4 regions of the Rhizobium rosettiformans genome follow, and region 1 is predicted to be linked to each of the others. Evidence: predicted binding sites of a transcription regulator. Region 1 holds the regulator's gene; each other region holds the start of a gene.
The links. Region 1 encodes LexA, which represses DNA repair genes until DNA is damaged. Its sites were predicted from a motif close to TGTTCNNNNTGTGTTCNG; they were not measured.

Region 1 (6,090 bases):
ACGCGTCCCTGTTCTCGCTCCGGGATCGCATTTCAAGCCGCATTCGCAGCATACTGCCCGGAGATCCCGGCGCCTTCGCTGCTGCGATCATTACCGGCGAACGCAGATCGATGTCGGAAGAGGCGACGGAGGCGCTGCGCGTCTCGGGCCTCGCCCATATCACCGCGATCTCGGGCCTCAACATGGCGCTTGCCGCCGGCATTTTCTTCGTCGGATTGCGAGGGCTTCTGAGCCTCATGCCGACTTTTGCCCACCGTTATCCGGTGAAGAAGATCGCAGCCGCCGGCGCGCTTCTGGCGACGACCGGCTATGTGCTTATATCCGGCTACCAAGTCACCGCGTTGCGGGCCTATCTGATGACGGCGGTCATGCTCGGAGCCGTCCTCTTCGACCGCCCGGCTGTCAGCCTCCACAATCTGGCACTTGCGGCAACCGCGATCCTCGCGGTCCAGCCCTCGACGGTGATGGGGCCTAGTTTCCAGATGTCTTTCGCGGCGACTGCAGCCCTGATTGCCGGTTACGCGGGGTGGCGGGCGCGACCGCGCGCGATCCTGCCTCGTGCCCGCTCGCTTGCCATGCGGATTGCTGCCGGGTTTGCCAAGTTCGTCGGCGGCACCCTGGCGACATCGTTCATCGGCGGGGTCTCGACCGCCGTCTTTGCCATCAGCCATTTTCACCGGCTGTCGACCCATGGACTCGAGGCAAACCTCGCCGCCATGCCGCTGATCTCGCTGGTCGTGATGCCGTCCGGCTTCATTGCCATGCTGCTCATGCCATTTGGCCTCGACGGCCCATTCTTCTGGATCATGGGTAAGGGCCTGGAAATGGTGCTCATTGTCGCTCACACCGTCTCCGGCTGGGGCGGCGGCTACGTCTTCCCGCGTCTGCCATCATGGTTCATGCCCGGCGCAATCGCCGGCATGCTCTTGCTGATGCTCCTCAGAACCCCGATCAGGCATGTCGGCACGGCTCTCATCGTCGCAACGCTCGCTGCTGCCTTCCTTGCTCCACGTTCCCCGGGTGGCGAACTGATGGTCAGCGAGGACGCACGGTTGGTCGCGATTCGGGTGGCAAGTGGCGACACGTCCATCATTGCCATCAACCGAGCCCGCCCGGCAGCCTTCATCTTCGATCAATGGCGGCCGGTGCTCGGTATCGATGAGCCAAGGCATCCGGTCATGCTCGACACGGTACCCCTGCCACCGGCGCCAGACCGGCGTACTGGGCAAACCCTGTCGGAGGAGCAGAGCAAACTGGCAGAGGCTGTATTTGACAGCCTACTCAAGGCCGCCGGCAGAGAACAGTTCACCTGTGTCAAGCAGGCCTGTGCCATCAGACTGGAGAACGGCAACACGCTGCTGACGCTGGAACGCCCGGATCTCATCGGAACAGCCTGCGACCGCGCTGATATCGTCGTTCTGTCGGCGCGCACACGCGTCAAAGCCTGCCGCTCTGGCGCGCTCCTGATTTCGGAGGCGAGCCAGCGCGCAACCGGCTCCCTCGAGATCGCGGGCCTAGCCGCCACCTCGCAAGCCATGACGGTCAGGTCCGCGCTCGACGGACCCTCCAGGCCATGGACGGCGCACCGTCTCTACGACTGGCGAACAGCCTCTTCCGAAAGCACGCATGAATTTGCGGGTCCAACTGGCACTGTCCGACCAAAGCTGGAGACCGATGCTGATCAGTGATAGCGGCGAATGAGGCCCACCAGCTTGCCCTGGATCTTCACGCGATCCGGAGGGAAGATGCGGGTTTCGTATGCCGGATTGGCGGCTTCCAGTGCAATCGATGCACCGCGGCGGCGGAAGCGTTTGAGTGTCGCCTCCTCGTCGTCGACGAGCGCCACGATGATGTCACCGGGATTGGCGTTAGAGGCATTGCGGATGATGACCGTATCGCCGTCAAGAATACCGGCCTCGATCATCGAATCGCCCTTGACCTCAAGTGCATAGTGATCGCCCGCGCCGATCATCTCAGCCGGTACCGTGATGTCATGAGTGTTGTTCTGAATCGCTGAAATCGGCACACCGGCTGCAATCCGGCCCATGACCGGCACGGAGACAGACGAACCGTTGTCCTCGACCGGCGGCTTGGTCAGCGCTGGCGCCGGTGGCGTCTTGCCGAGACTGCCCTCGATCACGCTCGGTGCAAAGCCGCGGCGCGGCTGGATGCTCGGCGAATAGGCTTCCGGAAGCTTGATGACCTCCAAGGCACGCGCCCGGTTCGGCAAGCGTCGGATGAAGCCGCGCTCCTCGAGCGCAGTGATCAGGCGGTGGATCCCGGATTTCGATGCGAGGTCCAGCGCATCCTTCATCTCGTCGAAGGACGGCGGGACACCCGATTCCTTCATCCGTTCATGGATGAAGAGAAGCAGTTCCTGTTGCTTGCGCGTCAGCATATGCGGTGCCCTCGGAGTGAAACAAATACAGAACAGACACTATATGTTCCAGTTGTGTTCCGCAAGGGTATAAATTTTCGTGAAGAGCCGGTGAGAAAATGCGATAGCCGCCTGCAAGGGTATTGAAACCGTCCGATTTTGACGTGCTGCAGTGCTGAGTGCAGATCTGGTCCGGGATCGGGCAAAACCGCCTTCGAGGGTGCTGTATATGTTGAAGGATATTGAGAAACTCGTTCTGGGGAAGTTGTCATCTGATCTTTCGTCAGCAGAGCAAAAGGTGCTGAAGCGGGCGCGGGAGCGCCGCACGGTGTCGACCAATGCCGGCGAGGACTTTTTGGCCCATGCGACCTTCGGTCAGCGGCTCGCAGACGGCATTGCACGGGTCGGCGGCTCCTGGGGATTCATCATCGGCTTCATGCTGTTTTTGGTCGCCTGGGTCATCCTCAACACGGTGATTCTTGCAACAGGTGCGCTCGATCCCTATCCGTTCATCTTCCTGAACTTGATCCTGTCGATGCTTGCCGCCGTCCAGGCGCCGATCATCATGATGAGCCAGAACCGGCAGGCGGAGCGCGATCGCTTCATGGCGGCGAAGGACTACGAGATCAATCTCAAGGCGGAGATCGAAGTCTTGGCCCTGCATCACAAGATCGACGAGCAGGTGTTAAAGGAACTGCGCGAAACCCGCGAGCAGATCGATGCCTTGCGGCAGGCGGTCGAAGGCCTTTCCATTCAGGCGTCCAATTCTCAGAATTGATGCAGAAACCGAGAGCAAACATGTCCAATTCCATTTCCTCACCCCGCGCTATCGATCATCTCGTATTGCCGATCACCGATCTCGAAACCGCCCGCGAGCGGCTCACTCACCTCGGATTCACCGTCGCGGCGGATGCCCGCCACCCTTTCGGCACCGAGAATGCCTGCGTTTTCTTCGCCGATGACACCTATTTGGAGCCGCTGGCCGTCGGTAGTCGGGAAGACTGTCTGGAGGCTGCGCGCACGGGCAATGTCTTTGTCGCTCGCGATCAGGCCTTCCGCTTTCGGCGCGTCGAGGGGCTCTCCGCCATCGTCGTGAAGACGGAAGATGCATTGGCGGACGATGCGGCCTACCGCGAGGACGGGATGAGCGCTGGCTCTGTGCTCGATTTCGCGCGCCAGTTTCGTTTTCCGGATGGCCAAACCGCGGAGGGGGCTTTCCGACTCGCCTTTGCAGCAGATCTCCGTGCGCCCGATTTCTTCGCCTTCGCCTGCCAGCGCATCAACCCGCTTCCGACCGATCGGGATTCCCTGCTTGTGCATGCCAACGGCGCGACAGGGCTCCGGCGCGTAGTGCTGGTCGAAGAGAACCCGAGCGACTTCCAATATCTCCTGGAAACGGTTGTTGATCAGCGGGATGTCACCGCCCATTCCTTCGGGCTCTCGATTCAGACCGCCAACGTCGCCGTCGACGTGCTGACACCGGAGGGTTTCCGGCTCCACTTCGGCCAGGAATTGCTGGTCTCGGAAAGGGGGCTCGTCGGGGCGGCCGTGGTTATTGCGGTTGATGATCTCGGCGTGACAGAAGCCTGCCTCGCTGCTAAGGGCGTCAGCTATCAAAAAACGGGCGCGCGCCTCGTCGTCGCGCCGGAAAAGGGGCAGGGGGTGACCTTTGCCTTCGAGGAGTTGAAATGAGCGTTTCTCCCAATTCGGAAGTCGTCGTCGGCGAAGGTCCGGCTAAGGCCGTCTTTTCCCAGAAAGGCCGTTTTGCCCTGATTGCCGGTCCCTGCCAGATGGAAAGCCGCGACCATGCCTTCATGATTGCCGGCCAGCTCGTCGAGCTTTGCCGCGAACTCGGCCTCGGCCTCGTCTACAAGTCGTCCTTCGACAAGGCGAACCGGACCTCGCTGTCCGCCGAGCGCGGCATTGGCCTGGAAACGGCGATGGAAGTCTTCGCGGACATCAAGAAGGAATTCGGCGTACCGGTCCTCACCGACATCCATACGGAAGAGCAGTGCGCCGCCGTTGCCCCGACTGTCGACGTCCTGCAGATCCCAGCCTTTCTTTGCCGCCAGACAGACCTTCTGGTGGCTGCGGCGAAGACCGGTTGCGCGATCAACGTCAAGAAGGGCCAGTTCCTGGCGCCCTGGGACATGAAGAATGTCCTGAACAAGATCACCGGTTCCGGCAATCCGAACGTCATGCTCTGCGAGCGCGGGGCCTCCTTCGGCTACAACACGCTGGTCTCCGACATGCGCTCGCTGCCGATCATGGCGGCGATGGGCGCGCCCGTCGTCTTTGATGCCACGCACTCGGTGCAGCAGCCTGGCGGACAGGGCGGCTCCACCGGCGGTCAGCGGGAATTTGTCGAGACGCTTGCCCGTGCGGCTGTTGCTGTCGGTGTCGGTGGCCTCTTCATCGAGACCCATCAGGATCCGGACAACGCCCCGTCGGATGGCCCGAACATGGTGAAGATCACCGACATGCGTCGGCTGCTCGAAAAACTCATCGCCTTCGACGATATTGCCAAGTCATCTTGAAAGCTTCCCGCGGCGCTTCAATCGGTTGAACCGGAAGCGCCGCAGGCAATTGCCGTTTAAATCGATTAGATTTCGTCCCTTCCGCCCCTGATCCGTCATTGTATTTTCCCGATCATCGGATAAGAGAGGATGACTCACAGGCGGGTCCAGCGGCTTATGCCCGGTGATCGGCCTTCGGAGCCTTGTCCAATTTCCGTCTACAGGGAGCGAACATGACCGCCATCACCGACATCATCGGCCGCGAAATTCTCGACAGCCGTGGCAACCCGACCGTCGAAGTCGACGTCTATCTCGAAGATGGCAGCATGGGCCGCGCTGCGGTTCCCTCGGGCGCATCGACCGGCGCGCATGAAGCCGTCGAGCTGCGTGACGGTGGCTCGCGCTATCTCGGCAAGGGCGTCGAAAAGGCGGTCGAAGCCGTCAACGGCGAGATCTATGACGCGATCGGTGGTCACGATGCCGAGAACCAGATCCAGATCGACAATCTGATGATCCAGCTCGACGGCACGCCGAACAAGGCCCGCCTGGGCGCCAACGCCATCCTCGGCGTTTCGCTCGCCGTTGCCAAGGCTGCCGCTCAGTCCTCCGGTCTGCCGCTCTACCGGTACGTTGGTGGCCCGAACGCCCATGTCCTGCCGGTGCCGATGATGAACATCATCAATGGTGGCGCGCATGCCGACAACCCGATCGACTTCCAGGAATTCATGATCGTGCCGGTCGGCGCCGAAACCATCCGCGACGCTGTTCGCATGGGTTCGGAAGTCTTCCACACGCTGAAGAAGCAGCTCGCTGCCGACGGTCACAACACCAATGTCGGTGACGAAGGCGGTTTCGCCCCGGGTCTGGCATCTGCTCCTGCCGCTCTCGACTTCATCATGAAGTCGATCGAAAAGGCCGGCTATCGTCCGGGCGAAGACATGCACATCGCGCTCGACTGCGCCTCGACCGAATTCTTCAAGGACGGCAAGTATGTCCTGGAAGGCGAAGGCCGTACGCTTGAGCCGGAAGCCATGGCCGAATACCTCGCCGAGCTGGCGGCAAAGTACCCGATCTTCTCGATCGAAGACGGTATGGCCGAAGACGACTGGGATGGCTGGAAGGCACTCACCGACAAGGTCGGCAAGAAGGTCCAGCTCGTCGGCGACGATCTCTTTGTCACCAATTCGGCCCGTCTGC
Region 2 (6,090 bases), 1.7 Mb from region 1:
TGATCCAGTTCCGCTTCATCGAACGCCGCGTTCACTACGGTTGAGGAGAGCGCCATGTACCGCACCAAATTCTTCGATCACCTGATCCTGATGGCCGGCGTAATTTTCATGCTCGGGCCGCTGGTCGTCGCCTTCACCACCTCGACCCATTCGGCAGCCGAAATCCACACCAATGGCCTGATGCTGTCGATCGGCGATGATTTCACCGAGACCTATGACAGGGTGCTCTTCAAGTCCGGCGGCTTCACCGGCCAGGTGACGGGGCTGACCATGGCGATGAACTCGCTGATCCTTGGGCTTGGCTTCGCCATCGGCAAGATCGTGCTGTCGATGCTCGCGGCCTATGCCATCGTCTATTTCCGCTTTCGCTTTGCGACCCTTGCCTTCTGGTTGATCTTCACCACGCTGCTCCTGCCGCTCGAAGTGCGCATCATGCCAACCTACAAGGTGATGAGCGACCTCTCGCTCCTGAACAGCTATCAGGGCCTGATCCTGCCGCTTCTCGCATCCGCAACCGGCACCTTCTTCTTCCGGCAGTTCTTCAAGTCCGTGCCGGACGAACTCCTGGAGGCAGCCCGCATCGACGGCGCCGGTCCCTTCAAGTTCTTCATCGACGTGCTGGTGCCGCTGTCGCGCACCATGATCGCCGCCGTCTTCATCATCATGTTCGTCTATGGCTGGAACCAGTATCTCTGGCCCATGCTGATGACCACCGACGAGCGCTTCTACACGCTGATGCGCGGCATCAAGCAGATCCTGCAGGTCTGGGTCGGATCGCAGATCCCCGACTACAACGAAGCCTTTGCCATGGCCGTGCTCGCACTGCTGCCACCCGTCATCGTGGTGGTGGTGTTCCAGAGCTGGTTCATCAAGGGCCTCACCGAAACCGACAAGTAAAGGGAGTGCCGACCATGGCGTCCATCGACATCAACGAAGTCTGCAAGATCTACGACAAGGGCGGCGCCAAGGCCGTCGATACCGTCGACATCCAGATCGAGGACGGCGAGTTCATCGTCCTCGTCGGCCCCTCCGGCTGTGGCAAGTCCACGCTTCTGCGTATGGTGGCGGGTCTGGAGGAAATCTCCCAAGGCACGATCTTGATCGGCGACCGGGTGGTCAACGAGGTCGAGCCAGCCGATCGCGACATCGCCATGGTCTTCCAGAACTATGCGCTCTATCCGCACATGACCGTCTACGACAATCTCGCCTACGGCCTGAAGAACCGGGGCACACCGAAAACGGAAATTGCCGAGCGCGTCGCGGAAGCCGCGAAAATGCTGGAGATCGAGAAATATCTCGAGCGCAAGCCGCGCGCACTTTCGGGCGGCCAGCGCCAGCGCGTCGCCATGGGCCGCGCCATTGTCCGCAAGCCGGCCGTCTTCCTCTTCGACGAGCCGCTCTCCAATCTCGACGCCAAGCTGCGCGTCACCATGCGCGGCGAAATCCGCAAGCTGCAGAAGCGGCTGAAGACGACCGCGATCTACGTCACCCATGACCAGCTGGAAGCGATGACGCTTGCCGATCGCTTGGTGGTCCTGAACGGTGGCCGCATCGAGCAGATCGGCACGCCGCTCGAAGTCTACAACCGTCCTGCCTCCACCTTCGTCGCGAGCTTCATCGGCTCCCCGGCCATGAACCTCGTGGATGCCCGCATCGAAGGCGGACAGCTTCACTTCGCGGATGTCGTGCTTCCCGTGGACGGTGCTTGGTCGGACGGTCCGGTCCGTCTTGGAATGCGCGCCGAGGATCTCGTTCTGACGCATGAGAACGATGCGCAGTTTTCGCTGGCAATCGACTATGTCGAGGAACTCGGCGCTCAGCGTCTGGTCCATGGTCTGGTCGCAGGTCAGCCGATGACGGCGGTCGTCGCCTCGCATGTCGAGTTGCGCGAACGTCTTTCGCTGCGCATCTCCCCGTCCAAGCTGCATGTCTTCTCCGCCGATACCGGGCGCCGGCTGAACGCGGGTCTGCCGCCTTCGGATAGGCAGCCGGTCGCGCAGGAGACCGAGCGGGTCTTCGCCTGAGCGTTCCGGGCTTCACCATCGCTTCAGCAAAATTCAAGGTCGGCGGCGTTGCCTTCGCGCGGCGCGCCGCCTAAATCTGCTGGGCAATCGCAGGGGATAGCTCATGGCCAATATCAGAAACGTCGCCGTCCAGATGGATCACGTATCCACGATCAACATCGCGGGCGATAGCACCTTCGCCATGAGCATCGAGGCCCAGAACCGCGGCTACAAGCTCTTCCACTACACGCCTGACCGGCTCTCGATGCGCGATGGTAAGGTTTTCGCAACCGTCGAGCCGATGGAACTGCGCGACGTCAAGGGTGACCACTACACCCTCGGCGCGCTGGAACGCGTCGATCTCTCGACCATGGATGTCATCCTCCTGCGTCAGGATCCGCCATTCGACATGGCCTACATCACTTCGACGCATCTGCTCGAGCGCATCCATCCGAAGACGCTCGTCGTCAACGACCCGGCCTGGGTGCGCAATTCACCCGAGAAGATCTTCGTTACCGAATTCGCCGACCTGATGCCGCCAACGCTCATAAGCAAGGATCCCGCCGAGATCGCCCGGTTCCGGGAAGAGCAGGGCGACATCATTTTGAAGCCGCTTTACGGCAATGGCGGCGCGGGCGTCTTCCACTCGACCCGCGACGACCGCAACTTCTCCTCGCTGATGGAAATGTTCGGCCAGATGTTCCGCGAACCCTTCATCGCGCAAGGCTACCTGCCGGCTGTGCGCAAGGGCGACAAGCGCATCATCCTCGTCGATGGCGAGCCTGTCGGCGCGATCAATCGCGTTCCTGCCGAACACGATGCGCGCTCCAACATGCATGCCGGCGGCAGGCCGGAGCCGACCGAGCTTACCGCGCGCGAGCGGGAAATCTGCGCCCGCATCGGTCCTGCTCTCCGCGAGCGCGGCTTTCTGCTCGTCGGCATCGACGTGATCGGCGACTACATGACCGAAATCAACGTGACGTCGCCCACTGGACTTCGTGAGGTGAAGAAGTTCGGCGGTGCGGATATCGCAGCCCTCCTCTGGGATGCGATCGAACGCAAGCGCGCCTAACCCGCTGAATCCTTTTCGGAAGTTCGGTTGCCGTTCCGGTCGTTCAACCGGATGCAACCCTGCGCCTATCTGCAGGTGCAGATGTTCCGCAAATGTTCTTGCGCTCGATTGCTTCTTATGCGAGATTGTTCCCGTCGTCACACGCAATATGAAGTTGCAGTGATGGCTTCAGATCGATCGGCGAGGGCGGGCAATGGTAGCGCGTGTCAGTACGGTTGCATTCCAGGGCATAGAAGGCGTGCCCGTCGAGGTTCAGGTCATGGTCGCGCCCGGCAAGACGGGCATGCAGATCGTCGGTCTGCCGGATAAGGCCGTGGCCGAGAGCCGCGAACGGGTCCAGGCGGCGCTGCATGCCTCGGGTCTGGCGCTCCCCGCCAAGCGGGTGACGGTCAATCTCGCACCTGCGGATTTGCCCAAGGAAGGATCGCACTTCGATTTGCCAATTGCCCTTGGCCTGATGGCGGCTCTCGGCGCCATCCCGGGGGATGCACTGCAGGGCTTTCTCGTGATCGGCGAACTCAATCTCGACGGCACGATCGCGCCGATCGCGGGGGCTCTGCCTGCGGCGATCAGCGCCAACGCCATGGACAAGGGGCTGATCTGCCCGGCCGACAGCGGCGCCGAGGCCGCCTGGGCCGGCAGCGAGATCGATATTCTCGCCCCGCGCAGCCTGATCGCGCTGGCAAATCATTTCAGGGGCACGCAAGTGCTCTCTCGGCCGGAGCCATCGATCCGGGCGCTTGCGGCCAACCTGCCGGATCTCGCCGACATCAAGGGTCAGGAAAGCGCCAAGCGGGCGCTGGAGGTCGCAGCCGCGGGCGGGCATAATCTGCTCTTCGTCGGCCCGCCAGGCTCGGGCAAGTCGATGCTGGCTGCGCGCCTGCCGTCGATCCTGCCGCCGCTCTCTGCGGCAGAACTGCTCGAAGTCTCTATGATCCATTCGATCGCGGGGCAGCTATCCGGCGGCAAGCTCTCCGATCGCCGACCCTTCCGCACGCCGCATCACTCCGCCACCATGGCGGCTCTTGTCGGCGGCGGGTTGAAGGCCAAACCCGGTGAGGCGTCGCTTGCCCATCACGGCATTCTCTTCCTCGACGAACTACCGGAATTTGCGCCGCCCGTGCTCGATGCACTCCGCCAGCCGCTCGAAACCGGCGAATGTATCATTGCCCGCGCCAACCACCGGGTCTCCTATCCCTCCGACTTTCAGCTGGTGGCGGCCATGAACCCCTGCCGTTGTGGCATGGCGGGCGAGCCTGGCCATGTCTGCGCGCGCGGCATCCGCTGCCAGACCGAGTATCAGGGCCGCATCTCGGGACCCCTGATGGACCGCATCGACATCCGCATCGACGTGCCTGCCGTCTCGGCCACGGATCTGATCCGGCCTCGCGCGGCTGAAAGCAGTGCGGAGGTGGCGAAACGCGTCGCCTCGGCCCGCACCCGTCAGCGGGATCGTTTCGAGCGCCTTGGTCTGCCCTTCAGCACCAATGCCCGTTGCTCGACGGCGCTGATCGAGACGCTGGCCGAGCCGGATGCCTCGGGGCTGCAATTGTTGCGCGATGCTGCGGAGAAATTCCGCTTTTCGGCGCGCGGTTATCACCGGGTGTTGAAGGTGGCGCGGACCCTTGCCGATCTCGATGGGGTGGAAACCCTCGGGCGGATCCATCTGGCCGAGGCGATCTCTTACCGCATCGCCTCCGAACGGCTGGCAGCCGCCGCGTGACCGGCGATCTTTAGGAGGAGGGGTCGAAAGCACGGGTCGGGATAGGAGAAGGCGATAATTAGCCTGGCAACGCCGTCGGGCGAAGCATGTCGACCGGAAGCGTGAGGCGCACCTCAGCTCCGGTCTCCGGATAGGTGATCTCTGTCTGGCCGCGCACGCCAGCGATGACGCGTTTCATCAGGGTGGAGCCGAAACCGCCCGATCCCGGCTGTGGCGCATGGGGCGGTGGACCGCCACTTTCGCGCCAGCGCATGACCAGTTGCTCTGTTCCGTCTTGGGCCATTTCGATGTCCCAGGTCAGGGATACCTGGCCATGGCCAACGCTGAGGGCACCGTATTTTGCCGCATTGGTGCCGAGCTCGTGCAGGATCAGGCTGAGCACGACGACGGTCTGCCCGCCGATCGGGACGCGCGGACCATGCCCGGTAAAGCGGGGAGTTCCGACAATTGCGAAGGGTTCAAGCGCCTGGTCAACCACGACTTGGAGAGAGGCGTCTTCTCCCTGCCGCAAACCACGCAACAGGAGATTCGACCGCCCGAGCGCGGTCAAGCGGTCACGCAGTCGCGCTGCGAGCTCATCGGCGCTTGAGGCATTCTTGAGGGAGAGGCTGATGATCGCATTGATGGTCGCGAAAATGTTCTTCAGTCGGTGGTCCAGCTCCTGGGCCATGACTTCCTGCTGTTCGGCAAGCCGCTGGATTTCTTCCCGCGTCCTGATTTCCTGCCGGTAGGCCCGAGTTACCAGGTAAATCATCGTCAGTTCGGTCGTCACGACGAAGACGTAGAGACCCATGGCAAGCAGAGTGCCCATCGAAAAGTCAAAGCGGCCGGGGCTGATGAAGAAATACCAGGCGGACAGGCCGGAGAGGACGGCGACGAGAATCCCCTGGCGCAGCCCCACGACAAAGCCGCAAATGATGACGGCGGGGAAGAAAGTCAGGAAAGGAAAGCCAGCAGGCAGAACGGGGTCGAACCAGGCGCGTACGGCAAGCGCGATAGCAAAGACGATCAGGCTCGCAACATAGGTCGCGATGAGTTTGCTCGGCGACAGGCGGTCTTCTACGGATGCAAAGGCCGGCAGGCGTTGTAGGAATGCGCGCATGTGCCCCCAGAAGATGCATTCAATCTTTCGGAAATCACCCTAACCCGGTAAAGAGACGCCCGCAATCGGAAGGAGAACGCCGGAGAGGCCCCGGCGTTCCATCAGATCAATTCACTCGCCGAGACCGGCAAAGAGCGCCGTCGACAGATAGCGCTCGGCAAAGGACGGAATGATGACGACGATCGTCTTG
Region 3 (6,090 bases), 1.6 Mb from region 1:
GGCAAGTTCATCCGACGCATGAGCGATCGCGTCCGTACCGGTCAGGATACCTTCCGAGGCGCGGCGGATCGCGGCAAAGGAGACGTTCAGGCGATCGACCGTGTCGTTGTAGTACCCTGCCATCTCCTTGAAGTTCTCAGGCAGGTCGGTGGTCATGCGAGCTTCGAAGTCACCCTGGGCCAGCGATTCCAGGCCACGACGCAGATGCTCCATGGCAATCGCCTGATCGGCCTCGAAACGGGCACGCTCTTCCTCGAGCGCCCGGCGCCGGCTTTCCAGCTCTTCCAGGTAGACGGAAATCGAATAGTCCATGTCGAGCATGGCGGCCTTCACCACGGCGCGCATCTTGTCGGCGAGCGAGGCGGCATGCTGTTTGCCGAACGGGAAAGGCCAGTGCTTGACCAGGATGCCGGCCAGAAGTTCGCCGACCAGCATGGAGTAGCCACCGATATACCAGCGCGGCTCGAGCCCGATACGGGCATGGGCCTTGCCGACCGCCGTGACCCCGCGCACGTAGTTTTCATCGAAGTTGCCGCTCGCGACCTTGTCCCAATGACCGATCTGGGCGCTCTTTGCGCCATTCATATGGGCGCCATCGCGGAAATGTGCGGCGGTCTTTCCGGTCTTCGAAATCTTGGCGTAGAACTTGTCGAGTGCCCCGCCCAGGACATCCTTGATCGTGGGGCGAAGCTCGGCGAGCGTACCGCGCGTCTTCTGATCGATTTCCAGGAATTCAAGACGTTCGGTGAGGTCGTTCTGAGTGTTCGAGGTCATGATGCGATGAGGGACTTTCGATTTGACTGCTATCAACCAGAACTGCCACGGTTTGCTGAATAGTTTCTAAACGGTAGCGCGCATTCCGCGCTACCGTGAGGGGCAGAGTCCGGTTTAAGAGGCCATGCGGTAGTTGCTGCCATGGTTCGAGGTCTGCGTGCGGCTGCCGCTCGTCTTGAAACCTTGCAGCGCCTGAACGAGGCGCCCTGCCTCTTCCATCAGCGTCGCGGTCTGGGCCGAGCTTTCCTCGACCATAGTGGCGTTGCGCTGGGTGATCTGATCCATCGACTGTACCGACGTGTTGACCTCGCGCAGGCCGCCGGACTGGTCAGCTGCAGCAAGCGCGATCTTGCCGACGATGTCGTTGATCTCGCCGATGCGGACGATGATCTTGCCAAGCGCGTCGCCAGCATTGTTGACGAGGCCGACACCGGCTTCGACCTGTGTCGAGCTCTGCGAGATCAGGTTTTTGATCTCGCGGGCGGCGTTGGCGCAACGCTGCGCAAGCTCACGAACTTCCTGCGCGACGACCGCGAAGCCACGCCCGGCCTCACCTGCACGGGCAGCCTCGACGCCGGCGTTCAGCGCCAGAAGGTTGGTCTGGAAGGCAATCTCGTCGATGACGCCGATGATCTTGGAGATCTCGTCGGAGGATTTCTCGATGGCCCCCATGGCGGTGACGGCGCGGGAGACAACCTCTTCGGAGACGCGGGCTTCCGTCAAGGCGGCGCCGACAACCGTGGCAGCTTCCTTCGCGCCATCGGCGGTCAGGGTGACATTCTGGGTCAGCTCGTGCAGCGCGGCAGTGCTTTCCTCAAGACCTGCCGCCTGCTGCTCGGTGCGCTGGGCGAGATCATCGGTGGCATCGGAAATCGCAGTCGTCGACTTGAAGATTTCGTCGGCAGAATGACGTACGGTCGTGATCGTCGCGCGCAGGGCATCGACCGACGCATTGTAGTCCTCGGCCATCTGCGCGAAATTGGCCGGCAGATCGTTCGGCAGGCGAGCTTCAAGATCGCCGGCAGACAGCTTGCCGAGTGCGCCGCGCAGGGCTGCGAGCGCCGTTGCCTGCTCGGCTTCCGCCTTCAGCCGGGCGTCTTCCGCAGCCTGACGCTGCTCGGCCAGGATCGCCAGATAGACGGAGATGGAATAGTCCATGTCGAGCAAGGCAGCCTTGACGACAACGGAGATCTCTTCGGCGAGCTGCTCGGAATTGCGCCGACCGAAACGGCTCGGCCAACGTTCGCGAACGACCGCATGCACGAGCTGCTCGAGAACGAGCGCATAACCGCCGATATACCAGCGCGGCTCCAGGCCGATGCGGGCATGGGCCTTGCCGACCTTGGTGACACCCTCGACGTAGCTGTCCGTATAGTCTGCGGTGCCGACGATGCCCCAGTGTTCTTCCTGGCGCTTCTTGGCGCCCTTGATGTGATCATCGTTGCGGAAGAAAGCGGCGGTCTCTGGAACCTTGCGGATCTTGTCGTAGAAGATTTCGAGCGCACCGCCGATATTCTTGCGGATCAGCGGCCCCAGTCTTCGCAGAGTATCCCTGCCCTTGTCGTCCAATCCCAGGAAGCGAAGACGGTTCTTCAGATCTGCATTTTCGGTTTGCGACGCCATGGCCGGTACTTCACTCTTCTGGTTCACAAAAATATCAGCGAATGCTGATAAGCGACCTTCAGGGAATTCTAAAATGGTAAATGTTCAGTTGTCGGGGGAGAGCATATTTTTGCCTTCGCGAGCGCATCGCGGTCGCACTGAACGAAAAACGTCCAGATTTCCGGGGAAGGATTGATTATCGTCACATACTGAAGGCGCGTATTTTTTCGCTATAGCAACCTGTGACTTCCCGGCAGGGAAACGTACGTTCACTCTTTGATCTGTTTTCGCGGTCCGAATCAGCTATCATGACGCGCATGACCCTTCTCGACATTCCGGCAGTGACCATTGGCTCAGTCACTCTTCAGCCCGCGTTCCTCATCGGCCTCGCGGCTGCTCTGTTTTTCCTGCCCGTTGTCGTGATGGTCATCGCTTCGATGCGGGCCGCACGTCTGCGCGCCGAATTGCGCGAGGAGACGGCACGGCGGGACGAAGCTGCGGAAGCGCGGCTTGCAGAACTGCTGAAAGCCCAGGCCGAAATGCAGGGGCGGCTTGCAACCATGGCCGAGGTCTTCGGCAGCCGCCAGGCCGAGCTCAATCAGTCGATCAGCCAACGGCTTGACGGCATGACGCATCGGCTGGGCACGACGATCACCGAGCAGACAAAGTCGACGCATGACAACCTGCGCACGCTGCAGGAGCGACTGGCGGTGATCGATGCCGCGCAGAACAACATCCAGTCGCTTGCCAAGGATGTCGTCGGCCTTCAGGCGATCCTGTCCAACAAGCAGACGCGCGGCGCCTTCGGGCAATCGCGGATGGAGACGATTGTCGCCGACGGCTTGCCGATGGGCGCCTACGCGTTCCAGACGACGCTGTCGAATGGGTCGCGCCCCGACTGCACCATCCGGATGCCGAACAATTCGCCGCCACTGGTGGTGGATGCGAAGTTCCCCCTCGAAGCCTGGAACGTGATCCGGGAGACGGAAAATCCGGAGCAGAAGAAAGCAGCGTCGCAGCAGTTCCGCCGGGATATGGAGGTGCATATCCGCGACATCTCGGAGAAGTACCTGATCCCCGGCGAGACCCAGGACATGGCCTTCCTGTTCGTGCCGTCGGAATCGATCTTTGCTGAGATCCACGAGAACTTCGAAGGCGTGGTGCAGAAAGCGCACCGGCAGAAGGTGGTAATTGTTTCGCCATCGCTGCTGATGCTCTCCATTCAGGTAATTCAGGCCGTGCTGAAGGACCAGCGCATGCGCGAGCAGGCGCACCTGATCCAGGGCGAAGTCATCCGCCTGATGGAGGACCTTGGACGCCTGGATGACCGGACGCGAAAGCTTCAAAGCCACTTCCTCGCGGCCCAGAAGGATGTCGAAATGATCATCACCTCCTCGGACAAGCTGGCAAAACGCGGCGCCAAGATCGAAGCCATGGAATTCGAAACACCCGGCGGACGAGAGGATGGCGACGATGCGCCCAGCCGCGCCGTCGAGAGCCGCACGGGTCTCCTCAAGCTCAGGGTTGTTGACGACGACTGAGACCCGGTCCAAAAGAGCGCGACAGCCTAGAGCATTCAGGGAGGCCCGCGCTCATGATCACCGTCTTCGGCTCCATTAACATGGACCTCGTCGCCACCACGCCAAGGCTGCCGAAGCCGGGCGAAACGGTCGCCGGAACGGGATTTGCGACAGCTGCGGGTGGCAAGGGTGCGAACCAAGCGCTGGCGGCCCGGCGTGCCGGGGCTGAGGTGCGCATGGTCGGTGCCGTTGGGCGCGACGAGTTCGCGGGCCCGGCGCTTGATCTTCTCGACAAGGCCGGGACTGATCTCTTGGGTGTGGCCCGCGTCGACGGTCCGACCGGCACCGCGCTCATCCTGGTGGGTGGCGACGGCGAGAACATGATTGCCGTCGTGCCCGCCGCCAATGGTACCGTCAGCGCCGCGCAGGCCGAGAGCGCGGTCGAGGGCATGCAGGATGGCGATATTCTGATGTTGCAACAGGAGGTGCCGGCAGGCTCGGTCAAGGCGGCACTTGAGAGCGCGAAAGCCCGAGGCGTCCGCACGGTGCTCAACATCGCACCCCTCATCCCGGAGACAGAAGCTCTGGCGGCGCTTGCCGATATCGTCATCGCCAACGAGACCGAATTCGAACGACTGGTCGGTCGTGACAACGTGACGGGCGAAGAACGGGAGCAGATCCTCCTCGACATGCATGGCAAGACCGGTCAGATCCTGATCGTCACCCTCGGCGCCGAGGGCGTGATCGCTGCCGAAGGTGGCACTCTGCACCGGACCAAGGGCCTGAAGATCGTGCCGGTCGATACGGTCGGCGCCGGCGACACCTTCTGCGGCTATTTTGCCGCAAGCCTCGACGCAGGCCTTGCTTTCGGCGACGCACTGCGCCGCGCGGCCGTCGCCGGGTCGCTTGCCTGCCTCAAACCCGGCGCCCAGCCGGCAATCCCGGACGCGGGCGAGGTTGCCGCCGCGCTTTGAGTATTCGCGGGGCGGGCACAAGTCTGATTTATTCAACTTTAAACAATGGAACATAGCATCGGTCGCGATCGGGGTATGCGAAAGCATGCCCGGCCGCGCCATGAGGGTGTGGAACGAATGTCCCTGCGTCCTGATCCTCAGTTTTCGAGGCTTCCATGTTCGCCTTTTTTACCCGTTCGATCGCCGCCAAGCTCCTGGTCGTCACCGGCGTCGCCATCGGACTTGTGCTTTTCCTTTCCAATCTCGTTCTGATTTCGCAGACCCGCGACCGTGTTCATGCGCTGACCATGGAACAGGCGGATGCAGAGGCGAAATCGATCGCCCGTGAAGTGGCCGGCGATATCGGCGAGCTTGCGAGTGCGGCCCGCACGATGGCCGGCGTCATCGGCCGCGGCCATGAGGGGCAATCCTTCGACCGTCAGGGCATCACAAACATCCTGAAGGCCAATCTCGAACAGAACCCGTTCGCTTTTGGAAGCTGGATGGCGGAAGAGCCGGGTGGCATTGACGGCCGCAAGGACGACGTCAAGGGGCAGGCCGATCTCGGCGCCAATGACGACGGGATTTTCACCCCCTACTGGTCCAAGGACCGCAATGGCGCCATCCAGTTCTCGACCTTCGCCGCCAAGTATGATGCCGAGTGGTATGCGCTTGCGGCCAAGAGCGGCAAGGGCGCGATCACGGCTCCCTATCTGGCCGAAGGCACTGATGTGCCAACGACAATGAGCTCCATCGCCTATCCGGTCTTCTCCGGTGGCAAGATGATCGGCGTCAGCGGCGTCGATATCTCGCTTCTGTCCCTTTCGGACAAGCTCAAGGCGCTCAAGCCTTTCGAGACCGGCCGCGTGCTTCTGGTGGCACAGGGCCAGCAATGGCTGGTGGCTCCGACGGACGAACTCTTGATGAAGCCATATGAGGAAGCCGGCGCAGACGCACTGAAGACGGCTCTCTCAAGCGGTACCGGCAACCTCGTTCCCAATCTGGCGGACGCCAATGGCGAAGGTTTTGACCGGTTGCTCTTTCCCTTTGCCGTGCCGGGCGTGAACACCACTTGGGCTGTCATCATCGACATCCCGCATGCGGCGATCAACGCACCCGTCGAGGCGCAGACCCTGATGATGATCATCGGCGGCCTGATCGTGCTCGGTGCCGTCATGCTGGCGCTGTTCCTGGCAGTGCGTTCGATCGCTCAGCGCCCGTTGCATGGACTCGTCGGCGAC
Region 4 (6,090 bases), 360 kb from region 1:
AGGAAGTCGAACTTCACGAGGCCGGCCTGTTCGACCCATTTCATGTTGAATTGGGTGACCGGCATGTCGGAGCGTGGATCGCGATACATCGGCACCAGCTTCGACAGCGGGCGGTCACCGATGACGATACCGGCGGCATGCGTCGAGGCGTGGCGGTAAAGGCCTTCGATTTTCTGGGCGATCTCCAGCAGGCGCGCAACGACAGGCTCTTCTTCAGCGGCCTCCTGGAGCTTGGGCTCCTCCTCGATCGCCTTGGAGAGCGGCGTCGGATTGGCCGGATTGTTCGGGACCAGCTTGCAGATCTTGTCGACCTGGCCATAGGGCATTTCGAGCACGCGGCCGACGTCGCGGAGCGCTGCACGCGCCTGCAGCGATCCGAAGGTGATGATCTGGCCCACCTGCTCGCGACCATATTTGCGCTGCACGTAGCGAATGACTTCTTCGCGGCGCTCCTGGCAAAAGTCGATGTCGAAGTCGGGCATCGAGACGCGTTCCGGATTGAGGAAGCGTTCGAAGAGCAGCGAGAAGCGCAAGGGATCGACGTCGGTGATGGTCAGCGCATAGGCAACGAGCGAGCCCGCACCCGAACCACGGCCCGGGCCGACCGGGATGTCATGCTGCTTTGCCCATTTGATGAAGTCCGAAACGATCAGGAAGTAGCCTGGAAACTTCATGCGTTCGATGACCGAAAGCTCGAACTCCAGCCGGTCGCGGTATTCCTTTTCCTCATAGCCCGGCGCCATGCCGAGGGCTGCCAGACGCTGGTCAAGACCCTCGACCGCCTGGCGGCGCAGTTCGAGTGCTTCTTCCCGTTCGGCTTCCTCCGGATCATCGCTGCCACCGGTGAAGCGCGGCAGGATGGGCTTTCGGGTATCGAGCACGAAAGAGCAGCGGCGGGCGATCTCGACGGAATTCTGAAGCGCCTCCGGCAGGTCGGCGAAGAGCTTCATCATGTCCGCCCGGCTCTTCAGATAGTGGTCCGGGGTCAGGCGGAAGCGGTCGTCGTTCGATACGATGGCATTGTGGGCCACAGCCATCAGCGCATCATGGGCATCGTAGTCGTCGCGGGCCGGGAAAAAGGCCTCGTTGGTCGCGACCAGCGGCAGGTCATGCTCATAGGCGAGCTGGACCATGCGCCGCTCATGCGTACGATCATACTCACCATGCCGCTGCAATTCGACATAGAGGCGGTCGCCGAACAGACGCTTCAAGGCAAGCAGACGGCTCTCGGCCTGGGCCTTGTGACCATCTTTGAGCATACGATCGATTGGCCCGCCACCGGCGCCCGTCAACAGGATCAGGCCTTCGGTGCCGCTCTCTTCGAGCCAGGAGAGCTTTACATGGGTCGGCTGACCCGCGTCGCCGCCGAGATAGGCGCGGCTGACGAGATCGACGAGGCGCTCATAGCCTTCGGCATCCGATGCCAGAACGACGACGGCCGGCAGATCGGGCATATGACCGTTGCCGCCACGCTTCTCGCCGGTCGAATCCTCCATGTCGATCGACAACTGGCAGCCGATGATCGGTTGGATGCCATCACCGAGCGCCTTTTGCGAAAACTCGAGCGCGACGAAGAGATTGTTGGTGTCGGTGATCGCGATCGCCGGCTGGTCGTCGGCGACAGCCTTGCCGAGGATCTTCTTCAGCGGCAGCGCGCCCTCGAGCAGCGAATAAGCGGAATGCACGCGCAGATGCACGAAACCCGGACCGTCACCCACTCCACCGGACGCCTTTCTGTCGACGCTGTCCTCGCCCATACCGCTTCATTCCTTGATTTCTGAATCGGTCGGGATTTTCGGCTTTCAGGCTCACGAAGTCCAGAAGTAAGTCGGGCGGCAAGGCCTTGGTCACCAGCTTTGCCGCCCCAAAATGTCAGAGCGCCATCATCAGCAAAGCCATGCTGGATACGAAAACCGCCATCGAGGCAAATGCAGCAACGTCACGAAGAATTTCGGTCATTTCTGTCTCCTTGTCCCTTTATGTTTTTATTTTGTTCTTCTCTTGTTCCAATGTCAACCCAAAAAAACCGCAGCCTCGGTGGAACAAATTCCACAGAGGCGCAGGGACATCAGGAAAAAGGAGAAGAAAGCGGGCTGAGATCAGACGACGAGTTCGACGACCTTGCCGTCGACCAAGGTAACGCAGCGGTCCATCCGGCGGGCAATGTCGTGATTGTGGGTCGCGATCATGGCCGAGAGACCGGACTGACGGACCAGCGCTTCGAGCGCCGAGAAGACATAGCTTGCCGTTTCGGGATCGAGGTTGCCGGTCGGTTCGTCGGCAAGCAGCACCAGAGGGGCGTTGGCGACTGCGCGGGCAATCGCCACGCGCTGCTGTTCGCCGCCGGAGAGTTCGGCCGGGCGGTGATCGGCGCGATGACCGACACGCATGTAATCCAGAAGTTGCTTGGCGCGTTCGGCCGCCTCTGGCTTGGTGAGTCCGGCGATCAGCTGCGGCATCATCACGTTTTCCAGCGCGGAGAATTCCGGCAGCAGATGATGGAACTGGTAGACGAAGCCGATCGACTTGCGGCGAATGGCCGTTCGCTGCTCGTCGCCCAGTTCCTGGCAGGCAACGCCGCCAACGGTCACTTCGCCGCCGTCGGGATGCTCCAGAAGCCCGGCAACATGCAGAAGCGTCGACTTGCCCGTACCCGAAGGGGCGACCAGCGCCACGGTCTCGCCGGTGCGCAAGGTGAAGTCCGCACCTTTCAGGATCGAGAGTACGGTTTCGCCCTGGCCATAGTGGCGATCGATGCCGGCAAGCGAGAGAACCACGTCTTTTGCCATTGATTTCGGCATCCTCATTCGTAACGCAGAGCCTGGACGGGATCCAGGCGCGAGGCCCGCCAGGCCGGGAAGATGGTGGCCATAAAGGACAGGCTGAGCGCCATGATGATAACCGATACGGTCTCACTGGCGTTCATGTCCGCGGGAAGCTGGCTCAGGAAATAGAGTTCGGGATCGAAGATCATCGTTCCGGAGACCCAGGAGAAGAACTGGCGGATGCTTTCGATGTTCAGGCAGACGATCACGCCGAGCACGACACCTGCCAGAGTTCCTGCCGTGCCGATCGCAGCACCCGTCATGAAGAAGATGCGCATGATCGCGCCCGATGTCGCGCCCATGGTGCGCAGGATGGCAATGTCGCTTGCCTTGTCCTTCACCAGCATGATCAGACCGGAAATGATGTTCAGCGCCGCGACAAGCACGATCAGCGTCAGGATCATGAACATGACGTTGCGCTCGACCTGGAGCGCCGAGAAGAAGGTCTGGTTGCGCTGGCGCCAGTCGGTCAGGAAAATCTGGCGGCCAGCGGCTTCCTCTATCAACGGACGCAGCTCGTCCACGGCATCCGGATTGGAGATGAAGAGCTCGATCGACTGAACAATGCCTTCGACATTGAAATAGATCTGCGATTCTTCGAGCGGCATGTAGATGATCGAGGCGTCATATTCCGACATGCCGATTTCGAAGATGGCCGAGACCGGATAGGACTTCACCCGCGGATTGACGCCAAGCGGCGTCACATCGCCTTCGGGAGAGACCAGAGTGATCGTGTCTCCCGCCGAAAGCCCCAGCTGGGCCGCCATGCGCGAGCCAATGAGAACGCCCTCGCCGGTTGCAAAACCAACCAGGTCGCCGGAGCGGATATTGGATGAAACGACCGACAGCTTCGTCAGATCATCGGGGCGAATGCCGCGCACCAGGGCGCCTGTGCCGGCACCCTCACGACCCGAAGCGAGCGTCTGCCCCTCCACCAGCGGCAGTGCCATGGTGACGCCCGGAACGGCGGCGAAACGCTCGGCCAAGCCTGCATAGTCACTCAGCGGCTGGTCAACGGCCTGGACCACCATGTGGCCATTGATGCCGAGAATGCGCGAGACGAGTTCGGTGCGGAAGCCGTTCATCACGGCCATGACGATGATCAGCGTCGCTACGCCGAGCATGATGCCGATGAAGGAGAAGCCGGCAATGACGGAAATGAAGGCTTCCTTGCGCCGGGCACGCAGATAGCGCCAGGCCACCATGCGTTCAAAGCAGGAAAAGGCGCGCGCAGATGCGGCCTTGTCCGTGTCCACCGTCTCTTTGCCAACGGCCGTCGTCGCCATGGTTTCTCCTTGCCTCGGGATCAAGTCTCAAGACCCGACCTTGGTTCGGCGTAAGGCTTTTGCCTTAGGCCGTCAGCTTGTTGATCGCCGCTTCGATCGTCAGCGTCTCACGCGCACCGGTCTTGCGGTCCTTGAGCTCGACTTCACCGGCAGCGACGGCACGCGGGCCCGCGATGACCTGGACCGGCACGCCGATCAGATCGGCGGTGGCGAACTTCGTGCCGGCACGATCGTCGGTATCATCGTAGAGCACGTCCTTGCCGGCATTCTGCAGCGCGACATAGAGGCGATCGCAGGTCGTGTCGCAGGCCTCGTCACCCGGCTTCATGTTGATGACAACGGCATCGAAGGGCGCGACCGAAGCCGGCCAGATGATTCCGTTCTCGTCATGCGAGGCTTCGATGATGGCCGGAACAAGGCGCGTCGGGCCGATACCGTAGGAACCCATGTGGACAAGATGCTCCTTGCCGTCCGGCCCTTGCACCTTGGCGCCCATCGGCTCGGAATATTTGGTGCCGAAATAGAAGATGTGGCCGACCTCGATACCGCGCGCGGAGAGGCGGTCGCCTTCCGGGATCGTGCCGAAAGCCGCTTCGTCATGCATTTCCGACGTCGCAGCGTAAACCGAGGTCCATTTGTCGAAAACGGACTGCAGGCCATCAACGCTGTCGAAATCGGTATCAGCAGCCGGAATGTCGAAATCGACGAAGCTCTTATGGCAATAGACTTCAGATTCGCCGGTGTCGGCGAGAATGATGAATTCGTGGCTGTGATTGCCCCCGATCGGGCCGGTGTCGGCACGCATCGGAATGGCGCGCAGGCCAAGGCGATCGAAGGTGCGCAGGTAAGCGACGAACATCTTGTTGTAGGAATGGATCGCGTCGGCCTGGGTCAGGTCGAAAGAATAGGCATCCTTCATCAGGAATTCGCGCGAGCGCATGGTGCCGAAGCGCGGACGGATCTCGTCACGGAACTTCAGCTGGATGTGGTAGAGGTTGAGCGGCAGGCTCTTGTAGGACTTGACCGACGAGCGGAAGATGTCGGTGATCATCTCCTCATTGGTCGGACCATAGAGCATCGGACGGTCCTGCCGGTCGCGGATGCGCAGCATTTCCTTGCCGTAATCCTCGTAGCGACCGCTTTCCTGCCAGAGCTCGGCCGACTGCAAGGTCGGCATGGAGAGCTCGATGGCGCCCGCGCGATTCTGCTCTTCGCGGATGATGGCGTTCACTTTGTCGAGCACGCGCTTGCCGAGCGGTAGCCAGGAATAGATGCCCTGGCTCTGCTGGCGGATCATGCCCGTCCGCAGCATCAAGCGGTGGGAGACGATCTCGGCTTCCTTGGGGTTTTCCTTCAGGATCGGCATGAAGTAGCGCGACAGACGCATAACGAATTCCAGATGGTTGTCGATGCCGCCGTATTGGCGGAATCAGCGATTGAAACGGGATGTCAGGAAGCGTTCATAGCCGGTTGGACTGGAGAAGAAAACCCGCAAGCGCCGTTCGCTCGCCTCGCCCACAGCCGGCATGCCAAGCGCCCATTCGGATGCGCAACCGGCAAGACAATGTCCCGTCAAAACCTGCAAATCAGGTCATTGCATGACCCTTATGCGACAAAGCGGCGTGAATGAAATTTTTTTGGATGAGTGTAACAAATCTGCAAGATTCAGGGGTGACAAGGACCAATGATTGGGCTAGGTTCAGCCCATAAAAGAGGCAGGGAGTTCAAATCTTTGCCACACTCGCGGTCAAGTCTTGGGAGGATCAGATCTAGGCGCGCTTGTCGCAGCCCCTTAATTGGTGAAGGATCACGCGAAGCTTCGAACAAGGTCTTTTGACCTTGTTTTTTTTTGCCTAGTCGACGGAATGGGTGTGCTGAGAGGCGCCGATCAGCCTTGCGGCTCTACGCCCGGCATGATGACCGGCAGATCGTTGAAGCTGATGCCGAAATAAGTGCCGGCGACATACCAGGCTCCATAA

Region 2: the regulator LexA is predicted to act here: its motif matches at 3,158-3,175, upstream of D4A92_RS08415 (YifB family Mg chelatase-like AAA ATPase).
Region 3: the regulator LexA is predicted to act here: its motif matches at 2,643-2,660, upstream of D4A92_RS08765 (DNA recombination protein RmuC).
Region 4: the regulator LexA is predicted to act here: its motif matches at 1,992-2,009, upstream of dnaE (DNA polymerase III subunit alpha).

Annotation. Positions count from the first base shown of each region.
Region 1 covers NZ_CP032405.1:3,479,836-3,485,925, forward strand. Annotated here, with positions in the region: gene D4A92_RS17130 (ComEC/Rec2 family competence protein) at 1-1,688, shown strand, start outside; gene lexA (transcriptional repressor LexA) at 1,682-2,398, opposite strand; gene D4A92_RS17140 (DUF1003 domain-containing protein) at 2,607-3,155, shown strand; gene D4A92_RS17145 (VOC family protein) at 3,176-4,069, shown strand; gene kdsA (3-deoxy-8-phosphooctulonate synthase) at 4,066-4,914, shown strand; gene eno (phosphopyruvate hydratase) at 5,127-6,090, shown strand, end outside.
Region 2 covers NZ_CP032405.1:1,758,302-1,764,391, forward strand. Annotated here, with positions in the region: gene D4A92_RS08395 (ABC transporter permease subunit) at 1-44, shown strand, start outside; gene ugpE (sn-glycerol-3-phosphate ABC transporter permease UgpE) at 55-897, shown strand; gene D4A92_RS08405 (sn-glycerol-3-phosphate import ATP-binding protein UgpC) at 912-2,024, shown strand; gene gshB (glutathione synthase) at 2,128-3,075, shown strand; gene D4A92_RS08415 (YifB family Mg chelatase-like AAA ATPase) at 3,269-4,798, shown strand; gene D4A92_RS08420 (sensor histidine kinase) at 4,857-5,900, opposite strand; gene cysK (cysteine synthase A) at 6,012-6,090, opposite strand, start outside.
Region 3 covers NZ_CP032405.1:1,830,338-1,836,427, reverse strand. Annotated here, with positions in the region: gene D4A92_RS08775 (globin-coupled sensor protein) at 1-774, opposite strand, end outside; gene D4A92_RS08770 (globin-coupled sensor protein) at 889-2,397, opposite strand; gene D4A92_RS08765 (DNA recombination protein RmuC) at 2,694-3,917, shown strand; gene D4A92_RS08760 (ribokinase) at 3,971-4,870, shown strand; gene D4A92_RS08755 (methyl-accepting chemotaxis protein) at 5,026-6,090, shown strand, end outside.
Region 4 covers NZ_CP032405.1:3,120,721-3,126,810, reverse strand. Annotated here, with positions in the region: gene dnaE (DNA polymerase III subunit alpha) at 1-1,757, opposite strand, end outside; gene D4A92_RS15255 (ABC transporter ATP-binding protein) at 2,100-2,789, opposite strand; gene D4A92_RS15250 (lipoprotein-releasing ABC transporter permease subunit) at 2,804-4,111, opposite strand; gene proS (proline--tRNA ligase) at 4,176-5,498, opposite strand; gene D4A92_RS15240 (DUF1467 family protein) at 6,000-6,090, opposite strand, start outside.